4 regions of the Blastochloris viridis genome follow, and region 2 is predicted to be linked to each of the others. Evidence: predicted binding sites of a transcription regulator. Region 2 holds the regulator's gene; each other region holds the start of a gene.
The links. The regulator PhoB, encoded in region 2, activates phosphate uptake and scavenging genes when phosphate is short. The targets are predictions, from matches to a motif close to TGTCATNNANCTGTCAT.
Positions count from the first base shown of each region.

Region 1: the regulator PhoB is predicted to act here: its motif matches at 2,014-2,030, upstream of BVIR_RS00040 (DUF2794 domain-containing protein).
Region 3: the regulator PhoB is predicted to act here: its motif matches at 2,494-2,510, upstream of BVIR_RS08830 (PhoX family protein).
Region 4: the regulator PhoB is predicted to act here: its motif matches at 2,014-2,030, upstream of BVIR_RS10520 (DUF47 domain-containing protein).

Region 1 is NZ_CP012946.1:5,392-9,540, forward strand. It holds gene acnA (aconitate hydratase AcnA) at 1-737, shown strand, start outside; gene BVIR_RS00035 (DUF1223 domain-containing protein) at 833-1,573, shown strand; gene BVIR_RS00040 (DUF2794 domain-containing protein) at 2,087-2,443, shown strand; gene BVIR_RS00045 (GNAT family N-acetyltransferase) at 2,445-2,999, opposite strand; gene BVIR_RS00050 (IS1595 family transposase) at 3,109-4,020, shown strand; gene BVIR_RS16555 (hypothetical protein) at 4,039-4,149, shown strand, end outside.
Region 2 is NZ_CP012946.1:3,626,688-3,630,836, forward strand. It holds gene pstB (phosphate ABC transporter ATP-binding protein PstB) at 1-585, shown strand, start outside; gene phoU (phosphate signaling complex protein PhoU) at 603-1,322, shown strand; gene phoB (phosphate regulon transcriptional regulator PhoB) at 1,355-2,056, shown strand; gene BVIR_RS15720 (hypothetical protein) at 2,313-2,732, shown strand; gene BVIR_RS15725 (FixH family protein) at 2,826-3,227, shown strand; gene BVIR_RS15730 (efflux RND transporter periplasmic adaptor subunit) at 3,224-4,149, shown strand, end outside.
Region 3 is NZ_CP012946.1:1,985,519-1,989,667, reverse strand. It holds gene BVIR_RS08840 (TetR/AcrR family transcriptional regulator) at 1-589, opposite strand, end outside; gene BVIR_RS08835 (NAD-dependent succinate-semialdehyde dehydrogenase) at 836-2,290, opposite strand; gene BVIR_RS08830 (PhoX family protein) at 2,564-4,149, shown strand, end outside.
Region 4 is NZ_CP012946.1:2,396,936-2,401,084, forward strand. It holds gene BVIR_RS10505 (SCP2 sterol-binding domain-containing protein) at 1-10, opposite strand, end outside; gene BVIR_RS16875 (hypothetical protein) at 104-361, opposite strand; gene BVIR_RS10510 (FmdB family zinc ribbon protein) at 711-935, opposite strand; gene BVIR_RS10515 (lytic transglycosylase domain-containing protein) at 1,038-1,901, opposite strand; gene BVIR_RS10520 (DUF47 domain-containing protein) at 2,099-2,743, shown strand; gene BVIR_RS10525 (inorganic phosphate transporter) at 2,869-3,864, shown strand; gene BVIR_RS10530 (ChaN family lipoprotein) at 4,038-4,149, opposite strand, start outside.

The DNA.
Region 1 (4,149 bases), 100 kb from region 2:
GGATGGGCGCCGAGCCCAAGCCGATCACCGACATCGACAAGGCGCGGGTGCTCGGCCTGTTCCTCGACTCGATCACCACCGACCACATCTCGCCGGCCGGCTCGATCAAGGCGGCGTCCCCGGCCGGCAAGTACCTCACCGCGCACGGCGTGCCGGTGGCCGACTTCAACCAGTACGGCACCCGCCGCGGCAACCACGAGGTGATGATGCGCGGCACCTTCGCCAACATCCGCATCAAGAACCAGATGCTGGGCGGCAAGGAGGGCGGGCTCACCGTCCACTATCCCTCCGGCGACGAACTGCCGATCTATGACGCGGCGATGCGCTACCGCAAGGAGAAGGTGCCGCTGGTGGTGTTCGCCGGCAAGGAATACGGCACCGGCTCCTCGCGCGACTGGGCGGCCAAGGGCACCAACCTGCTCGGCGTCCGCGCGGTGATCGCCCAGTCGTTCGAGCGCATCCACCGCTCCAACCTGGTCGGCATGGGCGTGCTGCCGCTGGTGTTCTTCGAGGGCACCTCGTGGCAGAGCCTGGGGCTGAAGGGTGACGAGACCGTCACCATCAAGGGCCTGGAGAACGGCCTGAAGCCGCGCCAGACCCTGACCGCCACAATCACGCGCGGCGATGGCGAGACCTTCGACGTGCCGCTGCTCAGCCGGATCGATACGCTCGACGAGCTCGAGTACTTCAAGAACGGCGGCATCCTGCACTACGTGCTGCGCGGGCTGGCGGCGTAAATCGGTGGCCTCGCCGCCGGCCGTTGCGTGCGGCGGCGAGGCCACACACAGACGTGACTCCTCCGCGGACGCGGCGCGGTTTATGACAACGCTCGATGAAGCTGCCCCTGCGGATCCTCAGTGTTGTGCTGGCGCTGGCCCCGGTCGCCCCGGCCGCGGCGTTCGCCAGCGGCGATGCGCCCATGGTGGTGGAGCTGTTCACCAGCCAGGGCTGCTCGTCCTGCCCGCCCGCCGATTCCTACATCAGCGAGCTGGCCGACCGGCCGGGCGTGATCGCGCTGTCGCTGGCGGTCGACTACTGGGACTATCTCGGCTGGAAGGACACGCTGGCGCAGCCCGGCAACAGCGCGCGCCAGCGGGCCTATGCCGCATCGCTCGGCGACCGCCGGCTGTTCACGCCGCAGATGGTCGTCAATGGCCGCGAGTCGGCGCCCGGCCATGACCGGGCGACCATCGAGCACGCCCTGCGCACCGCCAGGGCGCTGACCCGAGCCACGCTGCCGGTGCGGGTGTCGGCCGAGCCGGGCGATGGCCGCGTCGACGTCACCATCGCCGACGCCGGCGGCCGCAGCGGCGAGGTGTGGGCGCTCGGCGTCCAGCGCCGCGTCCGGGTCGACATCGGCCGCGGCGAGAATGCCGGCCGCACCGCGACCTATCGCAACGTCGTGCGGTCGATGACCAAGGTCGCGAGCTGGAGCGGCCGGAGGGTCACCGTCAGCCTCGACACCGCCGAGTGGCTGGACGAGGGCTGCGATCTGGTGGTGGTGCTGGTGCAGGATGCGCCGGAGGGGCGGCTCGGGCCGGTGATCGGCGCCGCCACCGCGGCGCTGCGCTGAGCCCGATACCAAAACGCCACCCTGCGAGGGTGGCGAACATCGAACTCGACCGATCTGACGGCGCTGTCGGCAGCAGGCTAGAGCATCATCCGACCTGACTGCATCAGGTCAGATGCTCTAGGTCTTTGTAATTTCGCATTTTCTTTCGCACAACCGGAACCCACTTGTGCGGAAAATGCTCTAGCCTGGGCGTTTCTCACGCTCAGGCCGTCACGGCCGAAAGGTGGACCGACCGAGCTATACCCCGGGGGCTGGGGGGCTGGGGTTTTGCCGAGGCACCGCGCCGGTCGGTCCTTGGCTCAATAACCGTGAGACTCTCGTGTTGTTCCGGCCGCCCGAAAATAATGGCGTACGCCTTGGGCTGCCATGACTGAGCCTTGCGGGATTGGGCCGCGGCGATGCCGCCGTTTCCGCTTGAACGCCGCCAAATTCCAGCGATCATGACGCAAGGGTGACATTCTCCAGCAGGAGGCGCGCTTGGACGACATCGACCCTAGCCAGGCCCGCGGCGGCATGCCGGTCGATTGGACCGTGCCGCCCGCCGCCATCGCCGCCATCGGAGCCGCGCCGGCGTACATCACCTTCGACCGTCGCGAACTCGACAGCATCCTGAACCTCTACGGCCGCAAGGTCGCCACCGGCGAATGGCGCGACTACGCCATCGACTTTCTCAAGGACCGCGCGGTGTTCTCGGTGTTTCGGCGCTCGGCCGAGGTGGCGCTGTATCGGGTCGAGAAGGTCCCGCGCCTCGCCCGCAAGCAGGGCGCCTACAGCGTGGTGACGGCGACCGGGCTGATCCTGAAGCGCGGCTCCGACCTCGCCCGGGTGCTGAGCGCGCTCGACAAGCCGGTGCGGCTGGTGGCTGGCTGAGTCAGCGTCCGGGCGGCGGTGGCAGGCCGTCGCCTTCGCCCAGCGGGCGCTGCATCAGCACGCTGTCGAGCCAGCGGCCGTGCTTCCAGCCGGTCGACACCAGCGAGCCGACCATGCGAAACCCCATCGCGGCATGCAGGCCGATCGAGGGCGCGTTGTCCTGGTCGCCGATCACCGCCACCATCTGGCGAAAGCCGCGCGCGGTGGTCTCGGCGATCAGCCGGCCGAGCAGGGCGCGACCGATGCCGCGGCCGCAGGCACCCTCGGCCAGATAGATCGAATCCTCCACCGTGAAGCGATAGGCCGGCCGGGTGCGGTAGGCCCCGGCGTAGGCGTAGCCGAGCACGCCGCCGTCCGCACCGGCCGCCACCAGATAGGGCCCGCCGAACGCGGTGACGACGTCGAGGCGGCGGCGCATCTCGGCCTCGTCGGGCGGGTCGAGCTCGAAGGAGGCGGTGCCGGTGCGCACGGCCTTTGCATAGATCGCGGTGATGGCGGGAACGTCGCCGTCCGCGGCGGGGCGGAGGGTGAAGGCTGTCAGCATGGCACGACGCATACGCCAAATCCCGCCGGCGGGGGACCCCGCATCTTCCCCAAAGCAAAGGCGATTATATACTTGACGAACCACGGATGATTTAGTACCTTGAATCTCAAGGAGATAAGTCATGTCCGTGCTTTCCAAGCCCTTCTTTCACGACGAAGCCGCCGCGTTCGCCCATGTCGAGGCGATCCTGTGGCCGAAGGGGCCTGTCTGCCCGCATTGCGGCAACATGGGTAAGCACTATGATCTGGCGAAGACCCGCATTGGCCTTCGTAAATGCGCCGACTGCCGCAAGCAGTTCACGGTTCGCGTGGGAGCGGTCTTCGAGTCCTCTCATGTCGAACTGCACAAGTGGCTACAGGCGGTCTATCTGATCTGCGCTTCCAAAAAAGGCGTGAGCGCGCACCAGATGCACCGCATCCTTGAAGTCACGTATAAGACGGCGTGGTTCATGATGCACCGCATCCGCGAGGCTATGCGCTCTGGCGATCTCGCGCCCATGGGCGGCGAAGGCGGCATCGTGGAAGTGGACGAGACCTTTATCGGTCGCGAGCCCGGCAAGCCGGTGCGCCGCGCCTACCATCACAAGATGAAGGTGCTCACCCTCGTTGATCGCGAAACCAAGCAGGCCCGCAGCATGGTCGTGGACGACCTCAAGCCCGCGACCATCGCCCCGATCCTGCGCGAGAACATGAGCAAGGAAGCGCGCCTCGCGACCGACGAAGCCGGCCACTACCTGCACATCGGCCGTGAATTCGCCGACCATGGCGTCGTCCGCCACGGCAAGGAAGAGTACGTCGTGGGCGAGGTCCACACGAACACGATTGAGGGCTATTTCAGCATCTTCAAGCGCGGCATGAAGGGCGTGTATCAACATTGCGGTAAGCAGCATCTGCATCGCTACCTTGCGGAGTTCGATTTTCGGTACAACAATCGCTCTGCGGTGGGTGTAGAGGATCAGGAGCGGTCAATCCGCGCCCTGTCCGGCATCGCCGGCAAGAGGCTTACCTACCGTGGCTCACGAAGCGCCACGTGAAACCTAAATAGGTGTTGCGTGGCGGAATTTCTGGCAATCACGGTGCATCCGTCAGCGTTAGGTGAAAGCGACCTGACGGTGGCGGATGCCATGCGTCAGGTTCTCGACGTGATCGAGTTGGTCGAGAAG
Region 2 (4,149 bases):
AACTGCCGCGTCGCCGGCCACATCACCATCGACGGCCAGGACATCTACGATTCCTCGCTCGACGTGGTGCAGCTGCGCGCCCAGGTCGGCATGGTGTTCCAAAAGCCCAACCCGTTCCCGAAATCGGTGTTCGAGAACGTCGCCTACGGCCCGCGCATCCACGGCCTCGCCCGCAGCAAGGCCGACCTTGAGGAGGTCGTGATCTCCAGCCTGCAGAAGGCCGGGCTGTTCGAGGAGGTCAAGGACCGGCTCGACGACCCCGGCACCGGGCTGTCCGGCGGCCAGCAGCAGCGCCTGTGCATCGCCCGCGCCATCGCGGTGTCGCCGGAGGTGATCTTGATGGACGAGCCGTGCTCGGCGCTCGACCCGATCGCAACCGCCAAGATCGAGGAATTGATCGACGAGCTGCGCGAGAACTACACCATCATCATCGTCACCCACTCCATGCAGCAGGCGGCGCGGGTGTCGCAGCGGACGGCCTTCTTCCATCTCGGCGTGCTGGTCGAGGACGGCCATACCGACGTCATCTTCACCAACCCCAAGGACCGCCGCACCCTCGACTACATCACCGGCCGGTTCGGTTGAACCGCGCGGAGGAATTCATGACGGAACATACCGTGCGCTCATACGACACCGATCTGGTCGAGCTGCGCCAGCGCATCGCCGAGATGGGCGGGCTCGCCGAAAAGATGCTGAGCGAGGCGATGCAGGCTCTGCTCAAGCGCGATCTCATCCTGGCCCAGACCGCCATCGTCGCCGACCGCCGGCTCGACCTGCTGCAGCGCGAGGTCGAGGACAAGGCGGTGCTCACCATCACCAAGCGTCAGCCGGTGGCCTCGGACCTGCGCGAGATTGTCGCCGCGATGCGGCTCGCCAGCGACATCGAGCGCATCGGCGACCTCGCCAAGAACATCGCCAAGCGCGTGGTGGCGATGAACGGCGAATACCCGCCGCTCAAGGTGGTGTTCGGCGCCGTCAATTTGTCGACCCTGGTGCTGGCGCAGCTGAAGGACGTGCTGGACGCCTACGCCCAGCGCAGCGTCGAGCTGTCGCTGGAGGTGTGGAAGCGCGACGACGAGGTCGACGCCCTCTACACCTCGCTGTTCCGCGAGCTTCTGACCTACATGATGGAAGACCCGCGCAACATCACCTTCTGCACCCACCTGTTGTTCTGCGCCAAGAACATCGAGCGCATCGGCGACCACGCCACCAACATCGCCGAGACCGCCTACTACCTCGTCACCGGTGAAGCGCTGCCGGGCGAGCGCCCGAAGATCGACACCACTGCCATCTCCCCCTTGCACGCGGCGGCAGACTCGTGAGCTTCGAACACACCACCACCGGACCGCGCGCGATGAGCACCAAGATTCTCATCGTCGAGGATGAGGAGCCCCTGACCCTCCTCCTGCGCTACAACCTCGAAGCCGAGGGCTACGACGTCGACGCCGTCGGCCGCGGCGACGAGGCCGAGACCCGGCTGCGCGAGCGCCTGCCCGACCTGGTGTTGCTCGACTGGATGCTGCCGGGCCTGTCCGGCATCGAGCTGTGCCGGCGCCTGCGGGCGCGGCCGGAAACCCAGCGGCTGCCGGTGATCATGCTGACCGCCCGCGGCGAGGAATCGGAGCGGGTGCGCGGGCTCGCCACCGGAGCCGACGATTATGTCGCCAAGCCGTTCTCGGTGCCGGAACTGCTCGCGCGCATCCGCGCGCTGCTGCGCCGCGCCAAGCCCGAGCACGTCGCCATGCTGCTCCGGTTCGGCGACCTCGAGCTCGACCGCGAAACCCGCCGCGTCCACCGCGCCGGCCGCGAGATCCACCTGGGCCCGACCGAGTTCCGCCTGCTCGAATTCCTGATGCAGTCGCCCGGCCGCGTCTTCACCCGCGAGCAGCTGCTCGACGGGGTGTGGGGCCACGACGTCTATATCGACGAGCGCACGGTGGACGTCCACGTCGGCCGCCTGCGCAAGTCGATCAACCGCGGCCGCGAGCCCGACCCGATCCGCACCGTGCGCGGCGCCGGCTATTCCTTCAACGAGCTGTTCGCCCGCAGCGCGTGACCTTCGCCACCGCCGGGCCGCTGACGACGACGTGATTGGCAGCCGCGGCGGGTTCGGTGCGACAAATCGGCTCCGGTAATACCGGCGGCCGCCGCCGTTGGTTCCGATCGCAGATTTTCGTGAAATCATTGATTTCGGGAACGAAAATCTGCGAACTTCAACGGCCCCATGCGTCAGCATCCGGGGCCGTTGGTATAGGCTGATCCGGAACCGCTCCAATGGCGTGACCGCGCCGGCCTGTGGCAGAAGCAACTCGATGGCGCGATGGCTGCACCAGATCCTGACGTTTTGCCTCGCGATCGCGCTGATCGCGGGCGCGATGGTGCCGTCGCCGATGGCGGCAAGCCGGATCGCGACCGGCCTTGACAGCCTGACGCCAGCCGCCAGCGCCGACCTCGCCACGGCCGACCTTGCCGCACCCGACGCTGCGCCGTGCCACGGTGCGGCGATGGCGATGGCGGGCGATGACGGCGGCGGCAATGCCGCGCCGCCGGCGGGCCATCGAATGCCGGCCTGCCCGCTGATGGCGTGCTGCATTGTCACCGTGCCCGCGCTGCCGACCGGCGCGGCCGGCATCGGTGCGCCGGTCACCGCCGGCACGGTGCTGCGGCTTGTGCTGGAGCGCGCCGGCGACGGCCACATCCCCTCGCCGCTGCCGAAGATTCCCCGAGCCTGAGCGACGCGTTGCGCGGCCACTTGGCCGCGAGCCGTCCCGCGTGCCGAGCGGCCGCGGGCACGGATGACGTTTCCTCACATCTCGGAGATTTCCATGTTCGCCTCAAATTTCGGGCGCGCCACCGCGCTCGCCCTGGCGCTCGCCTCGGTTTCGTTCGCCACCGCCGCCCGCGCCGACATCAAGGACTATGAGTTCCAGCTGGTCGAGCCTCAGCTCAAGACCGGCGAGGCCATCGTCGCGCTGCGCGTGGTGCACAAGCCGACCGGCAAGCCGGTGCCGGACGCCGTGATCTTCTCCAAACGGCTCGACATGGCGCCGGACAACATGGCGGGGATGACCGCGCCGCTGGAGCCGCTGCCGGCCACCGAGCCAGGCGTCTACCGCTTCAGGACCGACCTCACCATGGCCGGGCGCTGGCAGCTCTCGGTCGCCGCCAAGCTGCAGGGCGAGGACGGCACCTTGCAGAGCCGGCTGATCGTCAAGGCCCTGCCATGAGGCAGGCCATCGTCGTCGCCACCCTCGCCGCGATCGCCGCGGCGGGGGGAGGCTACCTTGTCGGTCAGCGCGGCGCGGCGCCCTCCCAGCCCGCCACGTCCCAGCCGGCGAGCGGGCCCGTGCTGTATTGGCGCCACCCCGACCAGCCGCGCTACGCCGCCGCGCCGCAGCACACCGACGACCACCGCGCCTATCTGCCGGTGCGGGCCGGCGAGGACGTCTCGTTCGACGATCCTCCGGCTGCCGCCGTGGCCGGCGGCCCGCGAAAAATCCTCTACTACCGCAACCCGATGGGGCTGCCGGACACCTCGAAGGTGCCGAAGAAGGACCAGATGGGGATGGACTACGTCCCCGTCTACGACGGCGAGGCTGACGACGGCTCGGTCCGCCTCACCGCGGCGAAGATCCAGAAGCTGGGGGTGCAGTCGGCGCCGGCCGAGCGGCGCCGGCTCGGCCGCGTTGTGCGGGCGGCGGGCGTCGTTGCCGTCGACGAGCGGCGCGCGAGCGTGGTGTCACTGCGCTTCGATGCCTGGATCGAGAGCGTCGCCAACGTCACCACCGGCGACACCGTGCGCCAGGGCCAGCCGCTGATGCGGGTCTACGGCCCCGCGCTTGCCACCGACGCCGCTCAGTACGCCTCGGTGCTAGCGGGCAGCGCCGCCGCCTACGGCCCGACGGGAGCGAAGGGCGCCCGCCAGCGGCTGGAAAACCTCGCGGTGCCGGCAAGCTACATCGCCGCGCTCGAGCGCACCCGGCAGGTCGCGCTCAGTCTCGACTGGCCGGCGCCGCGCGACGGCGTGGTGCTGACGCGGAGCGCGGTCGAGGGCATGAAGGCCCCGGCCGGCGAGGTGTTGTTCCGCCTTGCCGACCTCGCCAAGGTGTGGGTGCTGGCCGACATGTCCGAAACCGACCTGCCGGCGGT
Region 3 (4,149 bases), 1.6 Mb from region 2:
CGAGGAAGGTGTCGACCGCCCGCTCGACCACCTGGCGGATCTGCTCGGCGGTGATGCTGGTGTCGAAACCGAGGTGCAGCCGCCAGCGCACCTCGGCATCGAACAGGCTGCGAAGCTGAAACGCTGCGACAACGGGATCGGGCACGTTGAGACGGCCGGCCTTCGTCGCGGCGCCGAGGTATTCGGCGCAGGCGTCGATGCCCTTTCGTGGTCCGAGGTCGAAAAACGTCCGGCCCAGATTGCTGACGCCGCCTTGCGCGAAGGCGAAGCGAAGCGTGGCCAACGCCTCCGGACGCGTTGTCGCCGCCATCAACCGGTTGCCAAGCTCGAGAAGGACGTCGCGCGGGTCGTTGCCGGCGCGCTCGCGCAGGCCGGCCAGTACCGGGGAGACCTGCTTGCTCACCAGGCGAAAACCGACCTGGACGAACAGTTCGTCCTTGGAGGGAAAATAGCCGTACAGCGTCGCCTTCGAGCCGCCGAGCCGCTTGGCGATCTCCGCCATGGACGCGCCGTCGAGGCCGCGCTCCTGGACCACCGCGGTCGCGACCTCCAGGATTTCCTCCCGCTTGGCCTCAGTTCGCACCCTCACACGACGTCTCCACTCCAGCGACGGTCGGCCGCCGGACGAGGCCGAGCCGTCCGGCCGGGACCGATGGCGGCGGCGACCCGGCGCCTAAGCGCTCGGCGTCGTCACCCGATCGAATCCTGCCTTCTAGCATAGGCGACGGGGATCGGCCCGATTCCGTATCACCGGATGGCGGGCTTTGGTTCCGGCAGGAAGAATCCGTGCTGCGTCTCGCGGCGCCGTCTTGCTGCCGGCGTTGCGGACAAGGCGCTAGGCGATGCCGCCGAAGCACATGCTCTTGATTTCGAGATAGTCGTCGCAGCCGTATTTCGAACCTTCCCGGCCGAGGCCGGACTGCTTGACGCCGCCAAACGGCGCGACCTCGGTCGAGATCAGGCCGGTGTTGATGCCGACCATGCCGGTTTCCATCCGCTCGGCCACCCGCCAGACCCGCGCGACGTCGCGCGAATAGAGGTAGCCGGCGAGGCCGAATTCGCTGGCGTTGCACATCGCCACCGCTTCGTCCTCGGTTTCGAACCGCACCAGCGGCGCCAGCGGGCCGAAGGTCTCCTCGCGCGCCACCAGCATGTCCTGCGTCACCTCGGTGAGCAGGGTCGGCTCGAAATAGCTGCGGCCGAGACTGGACCGGCGGCCGCCGGTCAGGATCTCGGCGCCCTTTTCCACCGCCTCGCGCAGGTGGCGCTCGACCTTGGCCACCGCCGCCTCGTTGATCAACGGTCCGGTGGTGACGCCGGGTTCGAAGCCGTTGCCGAGCCGGAGCGTGGCCACCTTCGCGCGCAGCTTTTCGGCGAAGGCATGGTAGATGCCGGCCTGCACGTAGATGCGGTTGGCGCAGATGCAGGTCTGGCCGGCGTTGCGGAACTTGGCGATCAGCGCGCCGTCCGCCGCCGCGTCGAGGTCGGCGTCGTCGAACACCACGAACGGCGCGTTGCCACCGAGTTCGAGCGACACCTTCTTCACGGTGTCGGCGCACTGGCGCATCAATATCTTGCCGACGCGGGTCGAGCCGGTGAAGGTGATTTTCGCCACCTTGGGATTGGCGCACAATTCCGCGCCGACTCCGGCGGCATCCAGGCTCGGCACCACGTTGAACACGCCGGCCGGCACCCCGGCGCGCTCGGCCAGCACCGCCAGCGCCAGCGCCGACAGCGGCGTCAGCTCCGAGGGCCGCGCCACGAACGTGCAGCCCACCGCCAGCGCCGGCGCCAGCTTGCGCGCGATCATGGCATTGGGAAAGTTCCACGGCGTGATCGAGCCGACCACGCCGACCGGCTGCTTGATCACGACGATGCGCTTGTCGCGCTGGTGGCCGGGTATGACGTCGCCATAGACGCGCTTGGCTTCCTCGCCGAACCACTCGATGAAGGCGGCGCCGTAGAGGATCTCGCCCTTGGCCTCGGGCAGCGGCTTGCCCATCTCGGCGGTAAGGATGGCGGCGAGGTCGTCGGCATTGGCGACCATCAGGTCGTGGAGACGCCGCAGCACCGCGGCGCGCTCCTTGCCGCTCCGGGCGCTCCAGCCCGGCTTGGCGGCATGGGCGGCGTCGATCGCCGCCCGCGTGCCATCGATGCCGGCGTCGACCACGGTGGCGATCACCTCGCCGGTCGCCGGGTTGTTGACAGGGAATGCTTGCCCGGTCTCGATCCAGCTTCCGTTGACGTGAGCCTGCGTGCGCAGCAGCGACGGATCTTTCAGTATCAGCATGTTCGCGACCTCCGTGCAGCGTTCACCGCGTCCTCGACGATGTCCATGGCCCCGCCGGGCGAAGGACCGCGGCGAATGTGCCCGGCTGCCCGGCTGGCGGCAAGCGAGCACGCGTCCTCTTGAGCGTTGCGGTTTTGCGTTGCGGTTTTCGTGGCGCCGCAGCGACCGGCTGGAGCCCCAAACGCCGGCTCGACCGCGGCCGCTGTCATCAGCCCTTCACGCAAAATCACGAGGTTGCGCTACCTCCAGCATAGCTTGCCGAAGAGCCCGATCATGACGAAGCCAGAGAGCCTGTCCGTCCGAGCCGTCGACGCGCGCGAGAGCATCGGCGTCAACCCGGCCCGGTGTGAGACCTTCGAAACGCTGATGGCCTCGCGCAGCGCGGTCGAGAGCGACGCCTGCGAGAATCGCGGCGTCAATCCGTCGCGCGCGCCGTCGATCGCCGAGCTGGTGACCGCCCGGCTGTGCCGCCGCGACGCGCTCAAGGGCCTGTCGGCCGCGACTCTGGCTGTCATCGCCGCGCCCGCGGGCTCGGTGCTGCGGCCGGAGCCGGTCCACGCCGCCGCGCCGGCCGCGGCCGCGCATGCGGGCTCGTCGCTGACCTTCCCCGAATTGGCGCATGGCTACGACGAGGACCACCATGTCGCCGACGGCTACGACGCTCAGGTGCTGATCCGCTGGGGCGACAAGGTCTTGGCCGACGCGCCGGCGTTCGACCCGGCCAATCTCACAGCCGCGGCGCAGTCGGCGCAGTTCGGCTACAACAATGACTTCGTCGGCTATTTTCCGCTGCCGCGCGGTTCGAAGAATTCCGATCACGGCCTCCTGACGGTGAACCACGAATACACCGACCGCCAGTTGATGTTTCCCGGCATCGGCCCGGAGGACTTCGACAAAGAGACCCCGGAGATGCTGAACGTCGAACTCGCCGCCCACGGCCACAGCGTGGTCGAGATCAAGCGCGAGGACGGCCGTTGGCGGGTGGTCGAGGACAGCCCGTACAATCGCCGTCTCACGGCGCTTTCGAGCGAATTCGTCGTCACCGGCCCGGCCGCCGGCCACGACCGGCTGAAGACCGCGGCCGACCCCGCCGGCACCAAGGTGATTGGCACGCTCAACAACTGTGCCGGCGGCGAGACGCCGTGGGGCACGGTGCTGGTCGCCGAGGAGAACGTCCACCAGTATTTCCGCGGCGCCACCGGCGACCACCCCGAAGCGGCCAACTACAAGCGCATGGGCATCACCCCGCGGCCGGCCTATGACTGGGCGCGCATTCACGACCGCTTCGATGTCGCCAAGGAGCCGAACGAGCCCAACCGCTTCGGCTGGATGGTGGAGTTCGACCCCTACGATCCGAACTCGGTGCCGAAGAAGCGCACCGCGCTCGGCCGCTTCAAGCACGAGGCCGCAACCACCATCCTCAATGGCGACGGCCGGCTGGTGATCTATTCCGGCGACGACGAGGCGTTCGAGTACGTCTACAAGTTCGTCACCAAGGACAAGGTCGACCTCGCCAACCCGGCGGCCAATGCCGACCTGCTCGACGAGGGCACGCTTTATGTCGGCAAGTTCGACGCCGAGGGCGGCCTGACTTGGCTGCCGCTGGTGTTCGGGCAACAGCCGCTGACCGCCGCCAACGGCTTCAACAGCCAGGCCGACGTGCTGATCGAGGTGCGCCGCGCCGCCGACATGGTCGGTGCCACGCCGATGGACCGGCCGGAGGACGTCGAGCCCAACCCGGTGACCGGCACCGTGTTCATGAACCTCACCAACAACACCAAGCGCAAGGACGGCCGGCTCGACCCCGCCAATCCGCGCGCCGGCAACGCCCACGGCCATATCATCGAAATGATCCCGCC
Region 4 (4,149 bases), 1.2 Mb from region 2:
CGTCGCTCATCGTGTTCTCCCTTGGGCGTCCGCAACTCTGGGCCGCGCGCAATTTTGCCATTTTCATTGACGTTTACGTCAATACCCAATCGCTTACGCTATCTTAACGCAACCCACAAGCGACGCCAATGGAGGCATTGGGATAAGGCGCACGGATACGCCGCCCGGCGAGGTCAATGCCGACCCACGGCGATCTTGGCTGGGTGTTCGCGACCGCGCCCGTCCAAATACGGCGATGATCGCGGGTGCACTGCGGCAGATGCACTGACCCGCCGGCAAAATCATCGCGATTCAGCTTCAGGATGTCGTTGCTGCGGTGCAGCAAAGCTCGCACCCGCGCCGTCGCCGCAGCGAACGACATTCGGGGAATCACACCCAAGCGACTTGACGGGCTGCGGCGAAACGTCCGGTGTTGCCTGAGCCAACGATCCATGGCGACCGGAGTGCTCTGGCGGCGCCGGGACCCGGTGGTCGAAACCGCGGCTCCGGCGGGCGGACGACGGTTCAACGGCAGCGTTGCCGCTGTCAATTACGGCGTCGTTACTGTTATGGCGGTGCCGCCGCGACTCGCCAATGCGGGCACCGCCAACGGTATTCTCGCGGGTCACGTCGTGACTGGATGAACGACGGCGCGAGATCTCGGCCGCGTCCGGCCATGGGCGTCGGACGCCACGGCACCGTGCGCGCAGCGCGCTGGTTTCTGTTCAGCCCTAGCCTGAGGCGCCCGGGCAGCACTGCGCGCAGCTTCCAGTGCCGCCGGCGCAGGGCGGCAGCTTGGCATCGTCCGCCCCGCCCTTGGCGGGCGAGGCGATCAGCGACAGCTGCTGCTCAAGCTCGGCGCTGCCGCACGACGGGCACGCCGGCGTGTCCGACGACCGCACCAGCGTCTCGAAATCGGCGCCGCACGCCTGGCATTGGTAACGATAGATCGGCATGTCGCCTCCGCGCTCGCGCACCGGCCCCCTGGCACGGGAGCCCGCCTGTCGCTTTGGTTGCGCCATAGCGCGGATCGGCGGCCGATTCAAATCGCATGGCGTTCAATTGGCCAGCACGATGCAGGCGCCGCCGGATTTGCGCAGCCGCGCGCAGCCGGCGTTGGCCTCCTCGCGGGTTTGCGCCGGCATCCGCACCCGGTAGAACGCCGCCCGGCCGCGCCCGGCCAGGCGGGTGCCGACGATCATCGGGTTGGCGTCGCCGAACACCGCGGCGATCCGCGCGAGCTGGCGGCGATAGGCCGCGAGCGCCACCGCCTTGGAGGGTGCACCGGCAACCTGGATGCCCCACGGCGACAGTTCGGCAGCGAACCCGGCGTCGGGCGCCGCCGCCGGCCCCGGCCTGCCCCGGCGCAGAGAGGCCACCACCGTCAGGCACGGTTCCTCCGCCGAAGCCGGCGGCTCACCGCCGCGAGCCCCGGCCGCGGCCCAATCGTCGGCGCTGCGGCCGGTGATGGCGAGGATGTACCCGCGCGTCTCGGCCGGCAGCCGGGAGCGGCCGGCAAGGAAGGCGTCGACCCGCGCCGGGCCGGCATTATAGGCCGCCGCGGCCAGGCCGAGATTGCCGAAGCGGCGGGCGTGGTCGGCGATCAGGCGGGCCGCCGCCGGCAGCGCGGTTTCGGGGTCGAACGGATCGGCCAGGCCGCGCTCGGCCGCGGTGCCCGGCATGAACTGGGCGATGCCCTGCGCACCCTTGTGGCTGACTGCGTCGGCGCGGAACGTGCTTTCCTTCCAGATCAGCCGGGCGAAGAAGCCCACCGGCACCGCGTGGGTGCGCGCCGCCGCCTCGATCAGCCGGCACACCGCCTGGTCGACGGTCTCGCCCTCGCCCGCAAGGCACGGCGGCACGCCTGCCAGCCCGGCGGCAACGACACCGGCGAGGATCCACGTCCGTCCGCCACACGCCATGCGGCACCCGATCGGCTTTGCCCCCCGATCGTCCGCCCGCAGCAACAGTGACCAAATCGCGCCGCCGGTTCAAGCGCGGCCGGTATCGGCGCACGTTCCGGGGGACGCCGTCCGTCATCGCAGCGTCACATATGGACCATGGCCGGCGCCGTCGCGTATAGAGCAGCGCGCCATGGCCGGCGCCGCAGGTTGAGACGATGCTCGGTTGGTTTCGGGCGATGATGCCCAAGGAAGAGCGGTTCTTTCCGCTGTTCGAGAAGCATTCCCGCGAACTCGTCGCCGGGGCGATCGCCATGCGCGCGGTCCTCGACGGCGGCGATCAGGTCGCGCACCACTGCCGCGAGATCGCGGCCCGCGAGGCCGCCGCCGACGAGGTGACGCGCGAGGTGATGCTGGCGGTGCGGCGCAGCTTCATCACCCCGTTCGACCGCGGCGACATCAAGGACCTGATCCAGTCGATGGACGATGCCATCGACCAGATGAACCAGGCCGGCCGCACCATCATGCTGTTCGAGGTGCGCGAGTTCGATCCGCTGATGCGGGAGATGGGCGACATCATCATCAAGGCCGCCGAGCTTACCGCCGAGGCGGTGCCGCTGCTGCGCAAGCTCGGGCCGCACGCCGGCCGGCTCGGCACGCTGGCCGAGGCAGTCACGCGCCTGGAAGGCCGCTCGGACGAACTCCACGAGGAAGGCCTGCGCCAGCTTTACCGCACCTACGGCAGCTCGAACCCGATGGCCTACATCATCGGCAGCGAGGTCTACAGCCGACTGGAGAAGGTGGTCGACAGCTTCGAGGACGTCACCGACGAGATCAGCGCCATTTTGATCGAGCATGTCTAAAGATCCTGCCGCTGCAACGTCATCGAGCCGGGCGCCGGGTTTCTTCGGCTTGACGCATGCCCGTTCACAACGCGGCGTTTGCACGTGCGGAACATGCCTCAAGCGGAAAATGCCCTAGAGTGGTCATGGACGCTGCCCTTCCCTTCACGGCGCTGATCGCGCTGATCGCCATCGCGCTGCTGTTCGATTTTCTCAACGGCCTGCACGACGCGGCGAACTCGATCGCGACCATCGTGTCGACCCGCGTGCTGCGCCCGCATTATGCGGTGGCGTGGGCGGCGTTCTTCAACTTCATCGCCTTCACCGTGTTCGGCCTGCACGTCGCCAACACCCTCGGCACCGGCATCATCGACCCCGCCATCGTCGACGCTCGCGTCATCTTCGGCGCGGTGATGGCCGCGATCCTGTGGAACCTGGTCACCTGGTGGCTCGGCATCCCGTCGTCGAGCTCGCACGCGCTGGTCGGCGGGCTGGTCGGCGCCGGCGTGGCGAAGGGCGGCTTCGGCGTGGCGGTGTGGTCCGGCCTCGGCAAGACCATCGCCGCCATCGTGCTGTCGCCGCTGGTCGGCTTCCTGCTCGCGTTGCTGTTGGTGCTGGTGGTGTCGTGGCTGGCGGTGCGCTCGACGCCTTACGCGGTCGACCACCTGTTCCGCTCGCTGCAATTCGTGTCGGCCTCGCTCTATTCGCTCGGCCACGGCGGCAACGACGCCCAGAAGACCATGGGCATCATCGCCGTGCTGCTGTTCTCGCAAGGTTACCTCGGCAGCGAGTTCCACGTGCCGCTGTGGGTGGTGCTGTCGTGCCAGGCAGCAATGGCGCTCGGCACGCTGTTCGGCGGCTGGCGCATCGTCCACACCATGGGCTCCAAGATCACCCGCATCAGCCCGATGCAGGGCTTCTGCGCCGAGACCGGCGGCGCCATCACCCTGTTCATGGCGACATGGCTCGGCGTGCCGGTATCGACCACCCACACCATCACCGGCGCCATTATCGGCGTCGGCGCGGCGCGGCGTGCCTCGGCGGTGCGGTGGAGCGTCGCCTCCGACATCGTGGTGGCCTGGGTGGTCACGCTGCCGGCGACCGCGCTGCTCGGCGCGGCGCTGTGGGCGGTGTGCCCGTAACATCAGCGGCCTTTGACACTACCGCCGTCATGGCCGGGCTTGGCCCGGCCAGCCAAACCTTTGATTTAAAATGGTTTTAAGACGTGGATGCCCGCAACGAGTGCGGGCATGACGAACCAAGTTTACAGCCTCGGGCGTGAAACCAGCGGGGTGCTGGCTTTTGACTGAAGCGTCTACCCCTCCTCCAGCCGGAACAGCGCGTCGGCCACGCCGGCGATCGCCGACGGGTCATGCTCGGCATCCCGCGTCGGCAGCAGCACGGCGGTGCGGGTGAGGCCGAGGTCC